3 regions of the Bradyrhizobium sp. BWA-3-5 genome follow, and region 2 is predicted to be linked to each of the others. Evidence: riboswitches for the same ligand, from Rfam matches in the RefSeq annotation. Region 2 holds a riboswitch; each other region holds the start of a gene.
The links. Region 2 has a riboswitch for cobalamin ahead of RX331_RS02805 (TonB-dependent receptor). Riboswitches for the same ligand answer to the same signal wherever they lie in the genome.
Positions count from the first base shown of each region.

Region 1: linked by a shared signal. The riboswitch ahead of RX331_RS30260 (DUF1636 domain-containing protein) and the one ahead of RX331_RS02805 (TonB-dependent receptor) in region 2 are both predicted to bind cobalamin.
Region 3: linked by a shared signal. The riboswitch ahead of RX331_RS26615 (DUF1636 domain-containing protein) and the one ahead of RX331_RS02805 (TonB-dependent receptor) in region 2 are both predicted to bind cobalamin.

Region 1 covers NZ_CP136626.1:6,309,207-6,314,038, reverse strand. The annotation lists gene RX331_RS30275 (protein tyrosine phosphatase) at 75-617, shown strand; gene RX331_RS30270 (adenosylcobinamide-GDP ribazoletransferase) at 607-1,371, opposite strand; gene cobT (nicotinate-nucleotide--dimethylbenzimidazole phosphoribosyltransferase) at 1,373-2,428, opposite strand; cobalamin riboswitch at 2,525-2,716, shown strand; gene RX331_RS30260 (DUF1636 domain-containing protein) at 2,826-3,278, shown strand; gene cobU (bifunctional adenosylcobinamide kinase/adenosylcobinamide-phosphate guanylyltransferase) at 3,275-3,799, shown strand; gene cobW (cobalamin biosynthesis protein CobW) at 3,814-4,827, shown strand.
Region 2 covers NZ_CP136626.1:603,147-607,978, forward strand. The annotation lists gene RX331_RS02805 (TonB-dependent receptor) at 1-1,735, opposite strand, end outside; cobalamin riboswitch at 1,848-2,047, opposite strand; gene RX331_RS02810 (iron ABC transporter permease) at 2,183-3,226, shown strand; gene RX331_RS02815 (ABC transporter ATP-binding protein) at 3,223-4,005, shown strand; gene RX331_RS02820 (MBL fold metallo-hydrolase) at 4,189-4,832, opposite strand, start outside.
Region 3 covers NZ_CP136626.1:5,530,684-5,535,515, forward strand. The annotation lists gene cobN (cobaltochelatase subunit CobN) at 1-586, opposite strand, end outside; gene cobW (cobalamin biosynthesis protein CobW) at 586-1,620, opposite strand; gene RX331_RS26615 (DUF1636 domain-containing protein) at 1,617-1,991, opposite strand; cobalamin riboswitch at 2,086-2,302, opposite strand; gene cobO (cob(I)yrinic acid a,c-diamide adenosyltransferase) at 2,342-3,007, shown strand; partial or broken gene RX331_RS26625 (cobyric acid synthase) at 3,031-4,480, shown strand; gene cobD (threonine-phosphate decarboxylase CobD) at 4,491-4,832, opposite strand, start outside.

The DNA of each region.
Region 1 (4,832 bases), 2.2 Mb from region 2:
TTTGTGACTGGCGATACCGGCAACGGGTTTCGCTCACTCCAGTTTGCGATGTGGTTCTCGCCGGGGACAACGCCATGATCGCGGAAACTTCCGAGGGCCCGCCATGCCTTTACGTCTGCCCGCTCAGCGGGCTCTCCGGCGTTGCGGCGGGGCTTAACCGGTTCGATCTGTTGACCCTGCTGTCGCCGGATCATGGAGGCGAGGACCATCGAGCGCTTGCGTGCGAGCGACACCGGGAATTGTCGTTTCATGACATCACGGAGGCCGTGCCGGGCTTCGTCGCGCCGGACAGTGCCACGATGAAGGCGATCCTGGATTTCGGGCGTGAGGCGGGCGACCGCGCCCTGCTGATCCATTGTTGGGCCGGCATCAGCCGCTCAAGCGCTGCGGCCTATGTGATCGCCTGCGACCGCAATCCGGGCTTCGAGCGCGACATCGCGGAGGAATTGCGACGCCGTGCGCCATCGGTGACGCCGAACCGGCTGATGGTGTCGCTGGCCGATGATTTGCTCGGACGAGGCGGCCGGATGGCGGAAGCGATCGATCGGATCGGCCGCGGTGCCGACGCTTTCGAAGGCAAACCATATCAGCTCCCGTTGTCGTGGCCTATCGGATGATGGCGGCGACGCCGAGCAGGAACCCGATCTCGAATACCTGTTCAATGGCGCCGAGAACGTCGCCGGTGTATCCGCCGATCAGCCGTCGCGACCATATCGCGAGGGCAGCGGCCAGCGTGGCGCCGAGCAGCGCTCCGGAAAGCACCGAAAAGGCGGAAATGAACGCCAGCGGCAGCGCGGCAATAACGACGGTGATCAGGGCAAACCGTATTTCCTCAGCACGAACGGGCACCTCGGCATAGTTGACTTTCATTGCCGTGGTATCGCCCGTGTAGCTCATGGCGTTGATGACAAACCCCGGCGTGGCGCGTGCTGCGGCGTGGCTCGCGACCAGTGCGAAGGCGCCGGCCCATAAGGGCAACTGCGTCAGCGCCGCTATGCGCAAGGCGACGCCAAAACCCAGGGCTAGCGCGCCGTAGGTTCCGATTCGGCTGTCCTTCATGATCTCCAGCCGTCGTTCGACGGTCCAGCCGCCGCCGAAGGCATCGATGGTATCGGCGAGGCCGTCCTCGTGCAGCGCGGAGGTGATGACGGCGGCGGCGATGATCGCCAGCATCGCGGCAACAAATGGCCCCCAGATTTGGCCGGCAAGCAGCAGAACGATCGCCGAGCCGGCGCCGATGCCGCTTCCGACCAGCGGAAAATATTTTAGGGATCGGGCCAGCCAGTCCGGCTGGGGCGCGGCTTTTGTCGGCGGCGTGGGCAGGATGGTGAGAAACCGCACCGCATCGAAGAAGCGCTCGGTCTCGTTCATGTCAGATATTCCCGGCCAGAACGTCGCTGAGGTCGGCGACGTCGGTCACGAGCCGCGCGGCCGCGCGCACCAGCGGCACGGCGAGGAGGGCACCTGTGCCTTCACCGAGCCGCAGCCCAAGATCGAGCAGCGGCTTTGCGCCGAACGCGGCGAGCACGATGTCGTGGCCCTTTTCGGCGGAGCGATGCGCGAGCACGCAATAATCGCGCGCAGCGGGACAGAGCCGAATGGCCACCAGCGCGGCCGCACTGGAGATGAAGCCATCGATGACGACCGGCCGCCGCTTTGAGGCCGCGCCCAGCACCGCGCCGGCCATCATCGCAATTTCGAGCCCGCCGAACTCGCTGAGGACGTCCAGTGGAGAGCTGGCATCGCTGCGCGCCGCGGCTTTGGCGATGGCGGCCCGCTTGCGTGCCATGCCCGGATCATCCTGCCCGGCGCCGGTCCCAATACATTCATCAAGCGGCGCCGGTGCCAGGCGATGCACCAGCAGGGCGGAGGAGGCGGTGTTGCCGATGCCCATTTCGCCGAGCGCGATGATATCGGCGCCCGCGGCGATCTCGGCCATCGCGAGCGCGCAGCCCTTGGCCAGCGCATCTTCGGCCTGTCGCATCGTCATTGCCGGTTCGCGTGCGGCGTTGGCGGTACCCATCCGGATCTTGGCGTCGATCAAATTGGGATGCGCGGGCAGTTCGGCGGCCACCCCGGCGTCCACGACGCGAATCCCAACATCGCCCGCGGTGGCAAAGGCATTGGCGCTGGCGCGGCCCGCCAGATAGGTCCTCACCATCGCGACTGTCACCGCCGACGGATATTGCGACACGCCTTCCTCGGTGAGACCGTGGTCGCCGGCGAAGACCAGCAGCACGGCCTTGTCGGCTTTGGGAGCCGCTGGATGCGCGATCATGCCAAGCCGCACAGCGAGGTCCTCGATGCGCCCGAGCGACCCCAAAGGCTTGGCCTTCCCGTCGATTCGCGCGCGCATCGTTGCCTCCAACTCCTGATTGAGCGGGGGAACGAAAGGCGGCTGCCAAAGCGGTCGGGATTCGGTCGTCATGGGGTTCCTTTCCGGGCCTACCTGACCCAACAGCCCATGTCAGGTCAATCCGATCTGACCCAAGGGCCGCACCGGTTGACCCCGGCTACCGCGGCGGCTAGCGTCATCCGCGATGGTCCTCCCGCGAGGGAGGTGAAAAGGGAAGCCGGTGCGAGTTCTCTCAATGCCGGCGCTGCCCCCGCAACTGTAAGCGACGAGCCCCGAGCCGATGCCACTGGGATTCCCGGGAAGGCGGCTGACGGCAACGACCCGCGAGCCAGGAGACCTGCCATCACGAACTGTGCTTTGGAGGCGTCGTCGGGGCGGGGTGCACCGGACGGGAGCGAGCCTGACGGCGATGAGCCGTCGGCGCGACCCAACAAAGCTCGTGGCCCGACGGCCGTGATGTGAGCCTGTGATGGATCGCGAAAAGGCTGAGCAAAATCCCGCTGATTTGGCGTTGGTCGAAGCTGCGCGTGCGAACGCACCGAGCGGCCCTACCTTCGTGAGCGTGTGCATCACCTGCAGGAACGCCGATGGCGGCGCCGTGGTCGGCCCCGATATGTTTGAAGCGGTCAAGGCCGCGATCGGTTCGTCCGATCACGTTCAGGTGCGGCCGGTGCAATGCCTTAGCGTCTGCAAGCGGCCCGCAACCGTCGCGGTGTCAAGTGCTGATGGTTACACGTTCTTGTTCGGCGATCTGCAGACCGAGAGCGGCACTGCGGCCCTCGTATCGTTTGTCGAGTCCTACCGTAACTCCGACTACGGCCTGGTGCCGTGGCGCGAGCGGGCGGAAGTTCTGCGCAAGGGCATGGTGGCGCGCGTGCCGCCGATGCGCTGGTCGCCGGACGACGGCAGCGCACCGAAATGACTGTTCTTGCCACCACGCTGGTGCTGGGCGGCGCGCGCTCTGGCAAATCCGCGTTCGCCGAGCGATTGGTCGCGGACAGCGGACTTGCGCGGATCTACCTCGCCACCGCGACTGCGGGCGACGACGAGATGCGCTCGCGCATCGCCCATCATCGTCAGCGGCGGGGCGACGGTTGGATCACCGTCGAGGAGCCGCTGGCGCTGGTCGATGCGCTGACCCGGGAGGCCATCCATGGCCGTGCCGTGCTGGTGGACTGCCTGACCTTGTGGCTGTCAAACCTGATGCTTGCGGGGCGCGACCCCGAAGTGGAAGCGCGCCGGTTCACGCGATTTCTCGGCGTGGCCCAATATCCCGTCGTCCTGGTGTCAAACGAGGTCGGCCTTGGTCTCGTGCCCGAGACGCCGCTCGGCCGCAGCTTTCGCGATGCCCAGGGCCGCCTCAACCAGATCGTCGCCGCCACCGTCCCCAATGTTGTTTTCATCGCCGCCGGGCTTCCGCTCTGGCTGAAGCGCTCGACTTAAAGGAGAATATTGAAATGTCCCGTGTCCCCGTCACCGTGCTCACCGGATTTCTCGGCGCCGGCAAGACCACGCTGCTGCGTTCGCTGCTGACGCAGGCCGATGGCCGCCGGATCGCCGTGATCGTCAATGAGTTCGGCGATGCCGGATTTGACGGGGGACTGGTCGAGGAGTGCGCCGCAAGGGCCTGCGCGCCCGGCGATATCGTCGAACTCACCAACGGCTGCATCTGTTGCGCGGTCGCCGATGATTTCATTCCGACCATGGACAAACTGCTGACGCGCGACCGGCCGCTGGATGCCATCGTCATCGAGACGTCGGGCCTGGCGTTGCCGCAACCGCTGTTGAAGGCATTCGACTGGCCCGCGGTGCGCACCCGCGCCACGGTCGACGGCGTGGTCACGGTGGTTGATGCATTGGCGCTGTCGGAAGGCCGCGTCACCATCGACGAGGATGCCGTTGCCGCGCAACGGGCCGCCGACGATTCCCTCGATCACGACGATCCGATCGAGGAGGTATTCGAAGATCAGCTTGCCTGCGCCGATCTGGTGGTGCTTTCCAAGAGCGATCTGGTTTCACCGGCGGCGCTGGCTGGGATCGAGGCGCGTCTCAAAGCCGTGCTGCGGCCCGGCGTCAACATGGTGCGTTCCAAGGGCGATATGGCGGCGCCGGTTTTGATCGGCCTGAACGCCGCCGCGGAAGACGACATGGCAGCGCGCGCCGGCCACCACGGCGAGGAGGAGCAGCACGATCACGACGATTTCGACAGCATCGTCGTGATGCCGCCCGCGGCCGCTAGCGTCGATGCCATGCGCGCGCGCGTCACTAGTGCCCTGAATCTCACTGGCGTGTTGCGCGTCAAGGGGCACGCCCGCATCGCCGACAAGTCGGCTCCGATCGTGGTGCAGGGCGTCGGCGGGCGGGTTGACCTCGCATTCGCGCGGCCCGACGCGATGCAGGCACAGCATCTCGTAGTGATCGGCCTGAAGGGTTTTGACGGCGATGCGGTTCGCCGGGCGCTGCAGGGGTAGCAGGG
Region 2 (4,832 bases):
AGCCACCGCTCTTGATGCGGAATCCGCCCTCGATGTCGTGCGAGGTCTGGGTCTTCAACTGGAAAGTCCCCGGAACGAAGAAGGGGCCATTGGAGACACGCTCGTCGACGGTTGGGGTGCGGAATGCCCGCGCGGCACGGCCGAATACCGAGAACACGCTGTTGAAGCGGTGCTCGAGGCCGGCATGCAGTGCGTATTGTGTTTCGTTGCTGTCGAGCGGAGAGGCCGCGGGGCTGCAATTGAAGAACAAGGCGCAACCGGGCGCATTGGGATCGAACCGATCGCGGGCACTCAGGCTGGTGTTTTGAATCCTGGCGCCATAGGAGAAATCGGTCGCCGGCAACAGGCCGATGGTTTGCTGCCAGTAGCCGGCCAGCGTCTGTTGCGACAGGTCATAGATGTGGGTTGGCGCCAGGCCTTTGAACGCTCCGCGGTCCTGATTGAATGTCGCATCGTAATAATCGATGCCGGTCAGGATCTGCGAGGGCATCCCGAAGATCGAATTCTTGACGCTCAATCGCGGCGTGATCGACCAGGTCAGCAATGATGCGTCGTTATAGGTGGAGGAGAAGCTCGGAAGTGGCGAGGCAAACGGTACCGCGCCGAAGAAGCCGCTTTGCGTGTCCTTCTTCCGAACGCCGCCGTCGACGATCAGGTCGACGCCGTTCATGATTGTCTTGGTAAAGCCGGTGGTGGCGCTGGCGCCCTGCTGGTTGCCGTAATCGAACGGCGTATTGGTCCCCCTGCGGTCAGTGACGAGTTGATCGAGTCCGATTGAGGGATCGACGGTGCGTCCGCCCGGGAACCCGAGCTTCTGGTCGTCACCAGTCACCGTAAGGAAGGCCTTGAGGTCCGGTGTGCTGTAGTTGAGATTGCCCACCCCGTTGCGCTGGTCGAGGGCGTTGTTGACCCGGTAACCATCAGACTTGATGGCGTTGCCATAGAAGGACGTCGACCAAGGTCCGTAATTGGTCGCGGCCGAGATGTTCGCAAGCCGCTGGTTGAACGAGCCGATACCGGCCTCTGCGCGCATCGCGACGGGCGGGCCGCCGACGCCGTCCTTCAAGACGATGTTGACGACGCCGCCGACCGCGTTGTCGCCGTAGAGCACTGCGCCGCTGTTGCCGCGGGTGATCTCGATCCGTTCGATCGATTGGAGCGGAATGGTCGAAAGATCGACCCCGGCCATGTCGATATCGTTCAGCCGGCGGCCGTTGACGAGGACCAGGGTGTTGGCGGTGGCAAACGCGCCGAAGCCGCGGAGATCGACCGACGTCTTGGCGCCGTTGACGCCGCCATAGAGCGACTGCAACTGCACGCCCGGCTGTTGCGCAATGATCTCGGATAGCGTCTGGGCCGGCGAATGCGAGATCTCGGCAGCCGTGATCACCGTCGCCGACGTCCCGACGATGCCGGAGAACTGCCGGCCGCCGCCTCCGCCCGCACCTTGCGCAGCACTTTGCGGCGAGGCATCCGCGCCGGTTCCGGATGCGGGCCGCGTGCCGCTTGATGGCGCAGCCGCCGGCACGACGCGGCGCGAGGTTGATGCTTCATCGTAGGTCGGCTTTGCGCGAGTCCGATTCGGGTCGGTCGGCGAAGTGATCTCGATCGGCGGCAATGGTTCGGATGGCGCCTGCTGCGCCTCTGCGGCGGAAATGCCGAACGATACGATCGGCGCCAAAAAACTGCTGGCGAGCCAGAAGCGGTGTTGCCGCATGGCGGTGGTGGAAGACATGGTCGAGACCTCGGTATGACGTCAGTGGCACGTCACAGCGAACTAAGTCTCACCATGTGCCTAAAGCAGCTCAGGTGAAGCTAATGCCTGTACTCCCCGACCGACATCTTCGCGTGTGACCACGGCTGACGGCAGGTCTCCTGGCTCGCGGGTCGTTACCCCATCGTCGCCTTCCCAGGACCGAGATGCCCAGTGGCCTATGACGAAGGATTCGCCGCTTACAGTTGCGGGGGCAGCCGCGGAATTGGGGATTTTCCCCGCACCGCATTCCCTTTTGATCCCCGAACGGGAACCGTCGGAAACTATGGTAGAAGTTTGTCAAATAGCGAGTCAATCCGCCGGAGGCGCTCTCGGAATCCTCGCTGGACGGGTGCGCTATTTTTGCCGCATGCGCCGCGCCTACCGGACTGATGTACCTCAGCGAGCAAAACTGCCGTTGGACTATTGATGAGTGTTGAGGCCGTAACCCTGACCAATGCGGATGCCGCGCGCCGGCGGATCGGCGCGACGCTTGCGATATCAGCTCTCGTTGTGCTGCTGATGCTGATCTCGCTCGGCATCGGGCCGGTGCGGCTCTCGCCATTAGTGGTGGCGGAAGCGTTGTTCGGCGGCGGCAGCGAGGTATCGCAGGTCATTGTGCGGGAAATTCGCCTGCCGCGCACGCTGCTGGCGCTGGCGATCGGCGCCATTCTCGGACTATCGGGGGCGTCGCTGCAGGGCCTGTTGCGCAATCCGCTGGCGTCGCCTTCGCTGTTCGGCGCGCCGCAATCGGCCGCGTTCGGTGCGGTGCTGGTGATTGCACTGGGCCTCGCCGACGTGCGCTCTTATGCGATGCCGGTGGCGGCGATCATCGCCGCCTTCGGCTCGGTGTTCGTGCTGCTGTCGATCGCAGGGCGCAATGCCGGGTTATTGATTCTCATTCTGTCGGGACTTGCGATCTCGAGCTTTGCCGGGGCGGCCACGGCGCTGGTGATGAATCTCTCCAGCAATCCCTTCGTGGCGCTGGAGATCGCGTTCTGGCTGCTGGGCTCGCTGGAGGACCGCAGCTTTCAGCACGTGATGCTGGCGCTACCCTTCATTATTGCCGGCGCCGCCATGCTGCTCAGTCAGCGCCATGCCTTTCGCGCGCTCAGCCTCGGCGAGGAAACCGCGCAAAGCCTCGGCGTCGATGTCGGCCGCTTGCGATTGCTTGTCATTTCGGGCGTCGCGCTCGGCGTTGGCGGGGCGGTTGCCGTCACCGGCACGATCGGTTTCATCGGCCTGGTCGCGCCGCATCTGATGCGGCCCGGGATCGGCCATGATCCGGGCCGGCTGTTGATCCCGAGCGCGCTCGCCGGTTCCGCGCTGCTGCTGGCGGCCGATATCGCGGTGCGCATCATTCCCTCGACGTCGGACATCAAGGTCGGCGTGCTGACCTCGATGATCGGCGTGCCGTTCTTTCTCTATCTGATCATGCGCGAGCGCCGCGCGCTCGGCGGAGGTGTCGCATGAGCGAGAATGCGCTGCTGACCGCAAAGGCACTCGCTGTACGGCTCGCCGGCCGCGTCGTGCTGCAGGACGTGTCGCTGGCGCTGACGGCAGGCCATCTGGTGGCGCTGGTCGGTCCCAACGGCGCCGGCAAGACGACGCTGCTGCGGGCGCTGGCGGGATTGATCCCGTCCGAAGGCGAAATCGAGATCGGCGGACAGGCGCTGTCGTCGCTGCCGCTGCGCGAGCGCGCAAAGCGGTTCGGCTATCTGCCGCAGGGACACATGGTGCACTGGCCGCTGGTCGCGCGCGATATCGTGGCGCTCGGCCGCTATCCGCATGGTGCGACCGATCCCGCGCGGCTGTCGGCGAGGGATGCGGAGGCGGTGCTGCGTGCCATGCAGGCGGTCGACGTCATGGAGTTCAGCGATCGCCGCGTCACCGAACTGTCCGGCGGCGAGCGCAGCCGCGTCGCGCTGGCCCGTGCGCTGGCGGTGGAAGCGCCGGTGATCCTCGCCGACGAGCCGACCGCCTCGCTCGACCCGCGGCACCAGATCGACGTCATGCAGAATTTGCGCGCAACCGCCGACAAGGGCGTGCTGGTCATGGTGGTGACGCATGATCTCGGGCTGGCCGCGCGGTTTGCCGATCACGTGCTGGTGCTACACCACGGACGGCTGGTCTCGCAGGGCGCGCCGGCTGAGGCGCTCTCCGAACAGGTGATGGCGGATGTGTTCCGGATCTCGGCTTATCGCGCGGAACACCAGAACGAAGCCGTGATCGTTCCCTGGGCGGATGTTTGATGCGATGGCGGCAGAGTTGAAAGTGGCGGGGCAGCATGCGCCGCAAATGCCGCGTCGTCCCTGCGAAGGCACGGACCCATAACCACAGGGCATGTAATAAGAAAGGCAACCAGCCGCGACGTCTATCATTGGCGCCGCGGCGTATGGGTCCCTGCGTTCGCAGGGACGACGACTTCAACTTGACTACCCTTGAACCACCGGTCCGCCGACCTTCTTCCACGCATCGATGCCGCCCTCGATATGCGCGGTGTTGGCGAGCCCCGCATTCTTCGCGGCGGCCACCGCCATTGCCGAGCGCTCGCCGAACGCGCAGAAGAACACCACGCGGCGGCCGGTGGCGGCGGCGACCTCGCGCAGCATGCCGCCGGGCTTCAGGCTCTCGGCGATGCCGGGATAGGGCGCGTGCAGCGCGCCCGAGATCGTGCCATGCTTGGCGCGCTCGCCGTCCTCGCGTAGATCGACCAGAAGGATGTCGGGCCGGCCGAGGCTGTTGATGGCATCGCGCGCCGTGAGTGCGAGGCCCTGCCTGGCGAGCTCTTCCTGGTGCAGGCCGACATGCATGTTGGCGGGCACCGCGACATCCATCATCTTGGGGTTCGGCAGCTTCAGGTTCGCCATCAGCTCGATATATTCGTCGACGTTGCGCACCTGCAGCCGCGGATTGTAGCGCTTCTCCTCGCCGATGGTGGAAACCGTGTCGCCCTTGTAGTCGTGGGCGGGGTACACCAGCGTTTCCTCCGGCAGCTTCAACAGCCGGTTGAAGATCGACTCGTACTGCGCCCGGGAAGAGCCGTTCTGGAAGTCGGTGCGGCCGGTGCCGCGGATCA
Region 3 (4,832 bases), 3.0 Mb from region 2:
CTCGATCGGGATTTGGCAGCGCCGCGACTGCACCACGACGCGGATCGTAGAAACCGATCTCGGGAATTTCGACTTCGCCGACGACAGGTCCCGCATAGAGACCCGAAGCTAGTGCGAGTTGTGCGATTGCAGCCTGCGCCGCAACCGTTCCGCCCTTGTCGCACAACGCCTTCAGCCGTCCGAGCGCCGACACGGGTAATGTCGAGAGCGCATCCAGGCGCGGATCGTCGCGACCGTCCGCGGGGAGCACCGCAAGCGCGATATCGCGGTCCTTCGCAAGTTGATGCAGGGCAGCCAGCCCATATGACCAGTAGGATTCGCCGCCGATCAGGCGCACCAAAATGCCGCGCGCATGCGACAGCGTCCGCTCGATATAGGTGTCGACCGACAGGGGATGACGCAGCTCCGCAAGATTCGCGAGCCTCAGCGATGGCAGTCCGGCACGGCCGCGACGCCAGCCAGAGGCGAACGCGGCAAGATCGCTGTCCGAGAACGAGAGCACGACAAGGTCTGCCGGATCTTGACCGAGATCCTTAGGGATCGCAGTCTCCTCAAGACCGCGGCTCTCGCGAAAGATGACGTGCATCAGATCTCGAGTCCAGTCCTGATGGCCGCCTCATCGATATCGTCGTGTTCACCGATCACCACCAGCTTCGAGCGCCTTGGCCGCGTGCCCCATGGCCTATCGAACTGATGCCCCACCCGCTCGCCGACCGATTGCAGCAGCAATCGCATCGGCTTGCCCGCGACCGCGATATATCCCTTCGCGCGCAATACGTTCTGCTCACGCGCAAGCCGCTTGATCGATTCGACCAGCGCATCCACGTCAGCCACTTCCGGGAGCTCGACGACTATCGAAGCAAAATCGTTGTGTTCGTGCTCTTCTTCGCCGTCGCGATGAGAAGGTCGCGAAGCGAGATCGTCTTCAGCAGCCGCTTCGAGACCAAGGATCACACGCGCATCGACTGCACCATTGACGACAGGCAGCATTGGCACGCGACGCGGCATTTCGGCGGTGATCGCCGCCTTGGCCGCTTCAAGTCCTGCCGCGCCGGCAAGGTCCGCCTTGGTGAGCAGCACGATATCCGCGCACGCGATCTGATCCTCGAACACTTCCGACAGCGGCGTCTCGTGATCGAGGTTCTGATCGGCCGAACGCTGCGCTTCCACTGCGGCAGGGTCGGGCGCAAAGCGGCCGGCGGCCACGGCCTCGGCATCCGCAAGCGCAATCACGCCGTCGACCGTGATTCGTGAGCGGATCTCTGGCCAGTCGAAGGCCTTGAGCAGCGGCTTTGGCAAAGCCAGGCCGGATGTCTCGATCACGATATGATCAGGCCTCACGGGGCGCGAGAGTAGTTGCTCCATGGCGGGGATGAAGTCATCGGCGACCGTGCAGCAGATGCAGCCATTGGCGAGCTCGACGATATTCTCGGCAGGACAGCTGGCGTCGGCGCAGGATTTCAGGATCTCGCCGTCGACGCCCTCGCTACCAAACTCGTTGACAAGCACCGCAAGCTTCTTGCCGTTCGCATTGGTGATCAAGTGCTGGATCAGCGTCGTCTTGCCCGATCCGAGAAAACCAGTGACGACGGTCACCGGAACCTTGGTGAGGGTATTCATTCTGCGGCCTCTGGCAGGACGGCGATCGGTGGAATACGGGCAAGCGACTGCTTGCGGAAGATCGCCGGCCGGCTGCGCCATGGCACAATGCCATCTGGCGCGGCCGCGTAGGCCGCAGCCCCGGCGACTACATCCGGTGCGTTTGCATCGGACAAGCGACCGTACACATAGGACCAGCGCCCAAGCCCCGAGAGCGCAATCGAGCAGCCTTGGCTGCAGGCCGACAGGCATTCGACCGGAACGACGCTGACGCCCTCCGGCACGCCAGCCTCGAGGAGAGCGCTGTGCAGACGCGCGCCCGGTGTGGTTTCGCCATCCCTTACTGCCTGGTCGGCACGACAGGTGATGCAGACGTGAAGCGTGACGGTCATCGCCCCTTCTCAACAAAAATTTGGCGGAGGCGATGAGGTACGCGAACCAATGACACACGGGTTCGCTCCCCGTCGCGGAACACCCCGTCCGCCGGTGGTCAATCGGTGCGCTGGCAGGTCTCCCGGCTTGCGGAGCAGGTTCTTCCCTCGATCTCCACCTTCCCAACCCTTAAAGGTCAGTGGCTCTTGGAGATCTCTCCGGTCACGGTCGCGGGGGCGGCTGCGCTTCAGGCTCGAGCTTTGAGGCTAGAGCCCTATCGCATTCCCTCTTCGCCTGTCGTAGGACAGGAACCAACGCCACCGCACCATTTGCCCAAGCGTGCAACTTGTCAAGCCAAAGGGACGTGCAGATGACTTCCGGATCTGATGCTGCTGAGGAAGAAACCGCGATCTCCGAATTCGCATTGGATGCCCGCCATTCGGCAAAAATGGCAAAGAAAATGGCAAAGAAGAAGGCCGCGCGCGACCGGATGATGTCCACCAAGAGTGGAGAGAGGGGGCTCATCATTGTCCACACCGGGGCAGGCAAGGGAAAATCTTCCTTGGCCTTCGGCATGATCATGCGGTGCCTCGCGCATGGCTTTTCCTGCGCCGTCGTGCAGTTCATCAAGGGTGCATGGGACACTGGCGAGCGCCGCCTGCTCACCGGACATTTTGGCGAACTGTGCCAATTCCATGCGATGGAGGAAGGCTTTACCTGGGAAACGCAGGACCGCGTCCGCGACATCGCCGCTGCCCGCACCGCATGGGAAAAGGCCAAGCAGCTGATCGCTGATGAAGCCTTGCGCATGATGGTTCTCGACGAGATCAATATTGCGCTTCGCTACGACTATCTGGAGATCGGAGAGGTCGTTGAGTTCCTGAAGAATTCAAAGCCGCCAATGATGCATGTCGTCCTCACCGGACGCAATGCCAAGCAGGAATTGATCGACGCCGCCGACCTTGTCACGGAGATGACGCTCGTGAAGCATCCCTTCCGATCCGGCATCAAGGCCCAGCCCGGCGTTGAGTTCTGACCAAGCAATCGGGATTCGATTCGATGGCGCGCGCATTGATGATCCAGGGAGCGGGTTCGGACGTGGGCAAGTCGCTCATCGTGGCCGGCCTTGCCCGCGCTGCCACCCGGCGCGGCAATCGGGTGCTGCCGTTCAAGCCGCAGAACATGTCGAACAATGCCGCCGTGACGGTCGACGGCGGCGAGATCGGACGCGCGCAGGCATTGCAGGCGCAGGCCGCAGGTGTCGAGCCGCATACCGATATGAATCCGGTCTTGCTGAAGCCGGAAACTGATGTCGGCGCCCAGATCATCGTGCACGGACGCCGCGTGGCGACGCTGCGCGCGCGCGTGCATACGCTGCGATGAAGCCATCGCTGATGGCGCCGGTTCTCGAGAGTTTCGCCCGTATCAAGGATCGCGCCGATCTTGTTCTCGTCGAGGGCGCCGGCAGCCCCGCCGAGGTCAATCTGAGGAGCGCCGATATCGCCAATATGGGCTTTGCCCGCAAGGCCGACATTCCCGTCGTGCTGGTCGGCGATATTGATCGCGGCGGTGTCATTGCGCAGCTCGTCGGAATCAAGGCCATGCTCGATCCCGACGATGCGGCCATGATTCGCGGCTTCGTCATCAACAAGTTCCGCGGCGATCCATCACTGTTCGATGACGGCTACCGGCTGATCGAAGCGCGCACATCGTGGCGGGGCTTTGGGGTCCTTCCCTACTTCGCCTGCGCTCGTGAACTTCCGGCCGAAGACGCGCTTGGGCTTACCGGCGCACGCAAGGCAGGCAAGTGCAAGATTGTCTTTTCGCGCTGTCGCGGATCGCGAATTTTGACGACCTCGATCCACTGAAGCTCGAACCTGATGTCGACCTTGTGATGGTCCGGCCTGGAGAAGCAATCCCTGGCGATGCAAAGCTCGTGATCCTGCTGGGCTCGAAGTCGACCCGCGGCGAGCTCGCCTTCCTGCGCGCCCAAGGTTGGGACATCGATCTTCTTGCGCATCATCGTCGCGGCGGTCATGTTCTTGGCGTCTGCGGCGGTTACCAGATGCTCGGACGCAGTGTGGCGGATCCGGAGGGAATTGAGGGACCGGCGGGCGAAACTCCCGGTCTCGGACTCATCGACGTAACGACGGTGATGACGCCACAAAAGACTCTGAGCCGCGTCACGGCGGTCCACGCTGCGACGAACCGGCAGATCGAGGCTTACGAGATTCACATCGGACATACCGACGGGCCGGATCGTGCACGGCCATTTGCTTTGCTTGGCGGAGCGCCGGAAGGCGCGGTATCCAGCGACGGCCGCGTGTATGGCAGCTATCTGCACGGCCTGTTCGCTTCCGACAGTTTCCGCAAGACATTTCTCGCACAACTAGACATTCCGGCCGCGGACCAGCAATACCGCGCCAGGGTGGAGAGCGCGCTCGATACGCTTGCCGATTACATCGATACCTATCTCGATGTCGAAGGCCTGCTTACGCTTGCCCGCTGAGGAGGGGCGATCAAGGCGAGATTGTGGCGGAAAACCGCGCCCATTCCGTCTCGTCACCCGGCAAGCCAAGCCGCAGCCATCCCGGCCGCTTCCCAAATATGCGCGACCATATCTGGTGGCGCGCGAGCTTCTGCTGCGCGGCGCGTGCCTCGCCAGTTTCATAGAGCCGGAACAGCGGCGTGCCGCCGACCAATGTCCAGCCCTGTGATTGCACTTCAGCATCCAGGCGGAGGCAATCGCGTGCCAGACGCGTCGAGGTCGCGTTTGCCCAATCGCGATCAAGCAAGGCGCGCCGTCCGATCACAATCGCTGCACCCGAAATCGGCCACGGGCCGACCATCGCGGCCAGCGC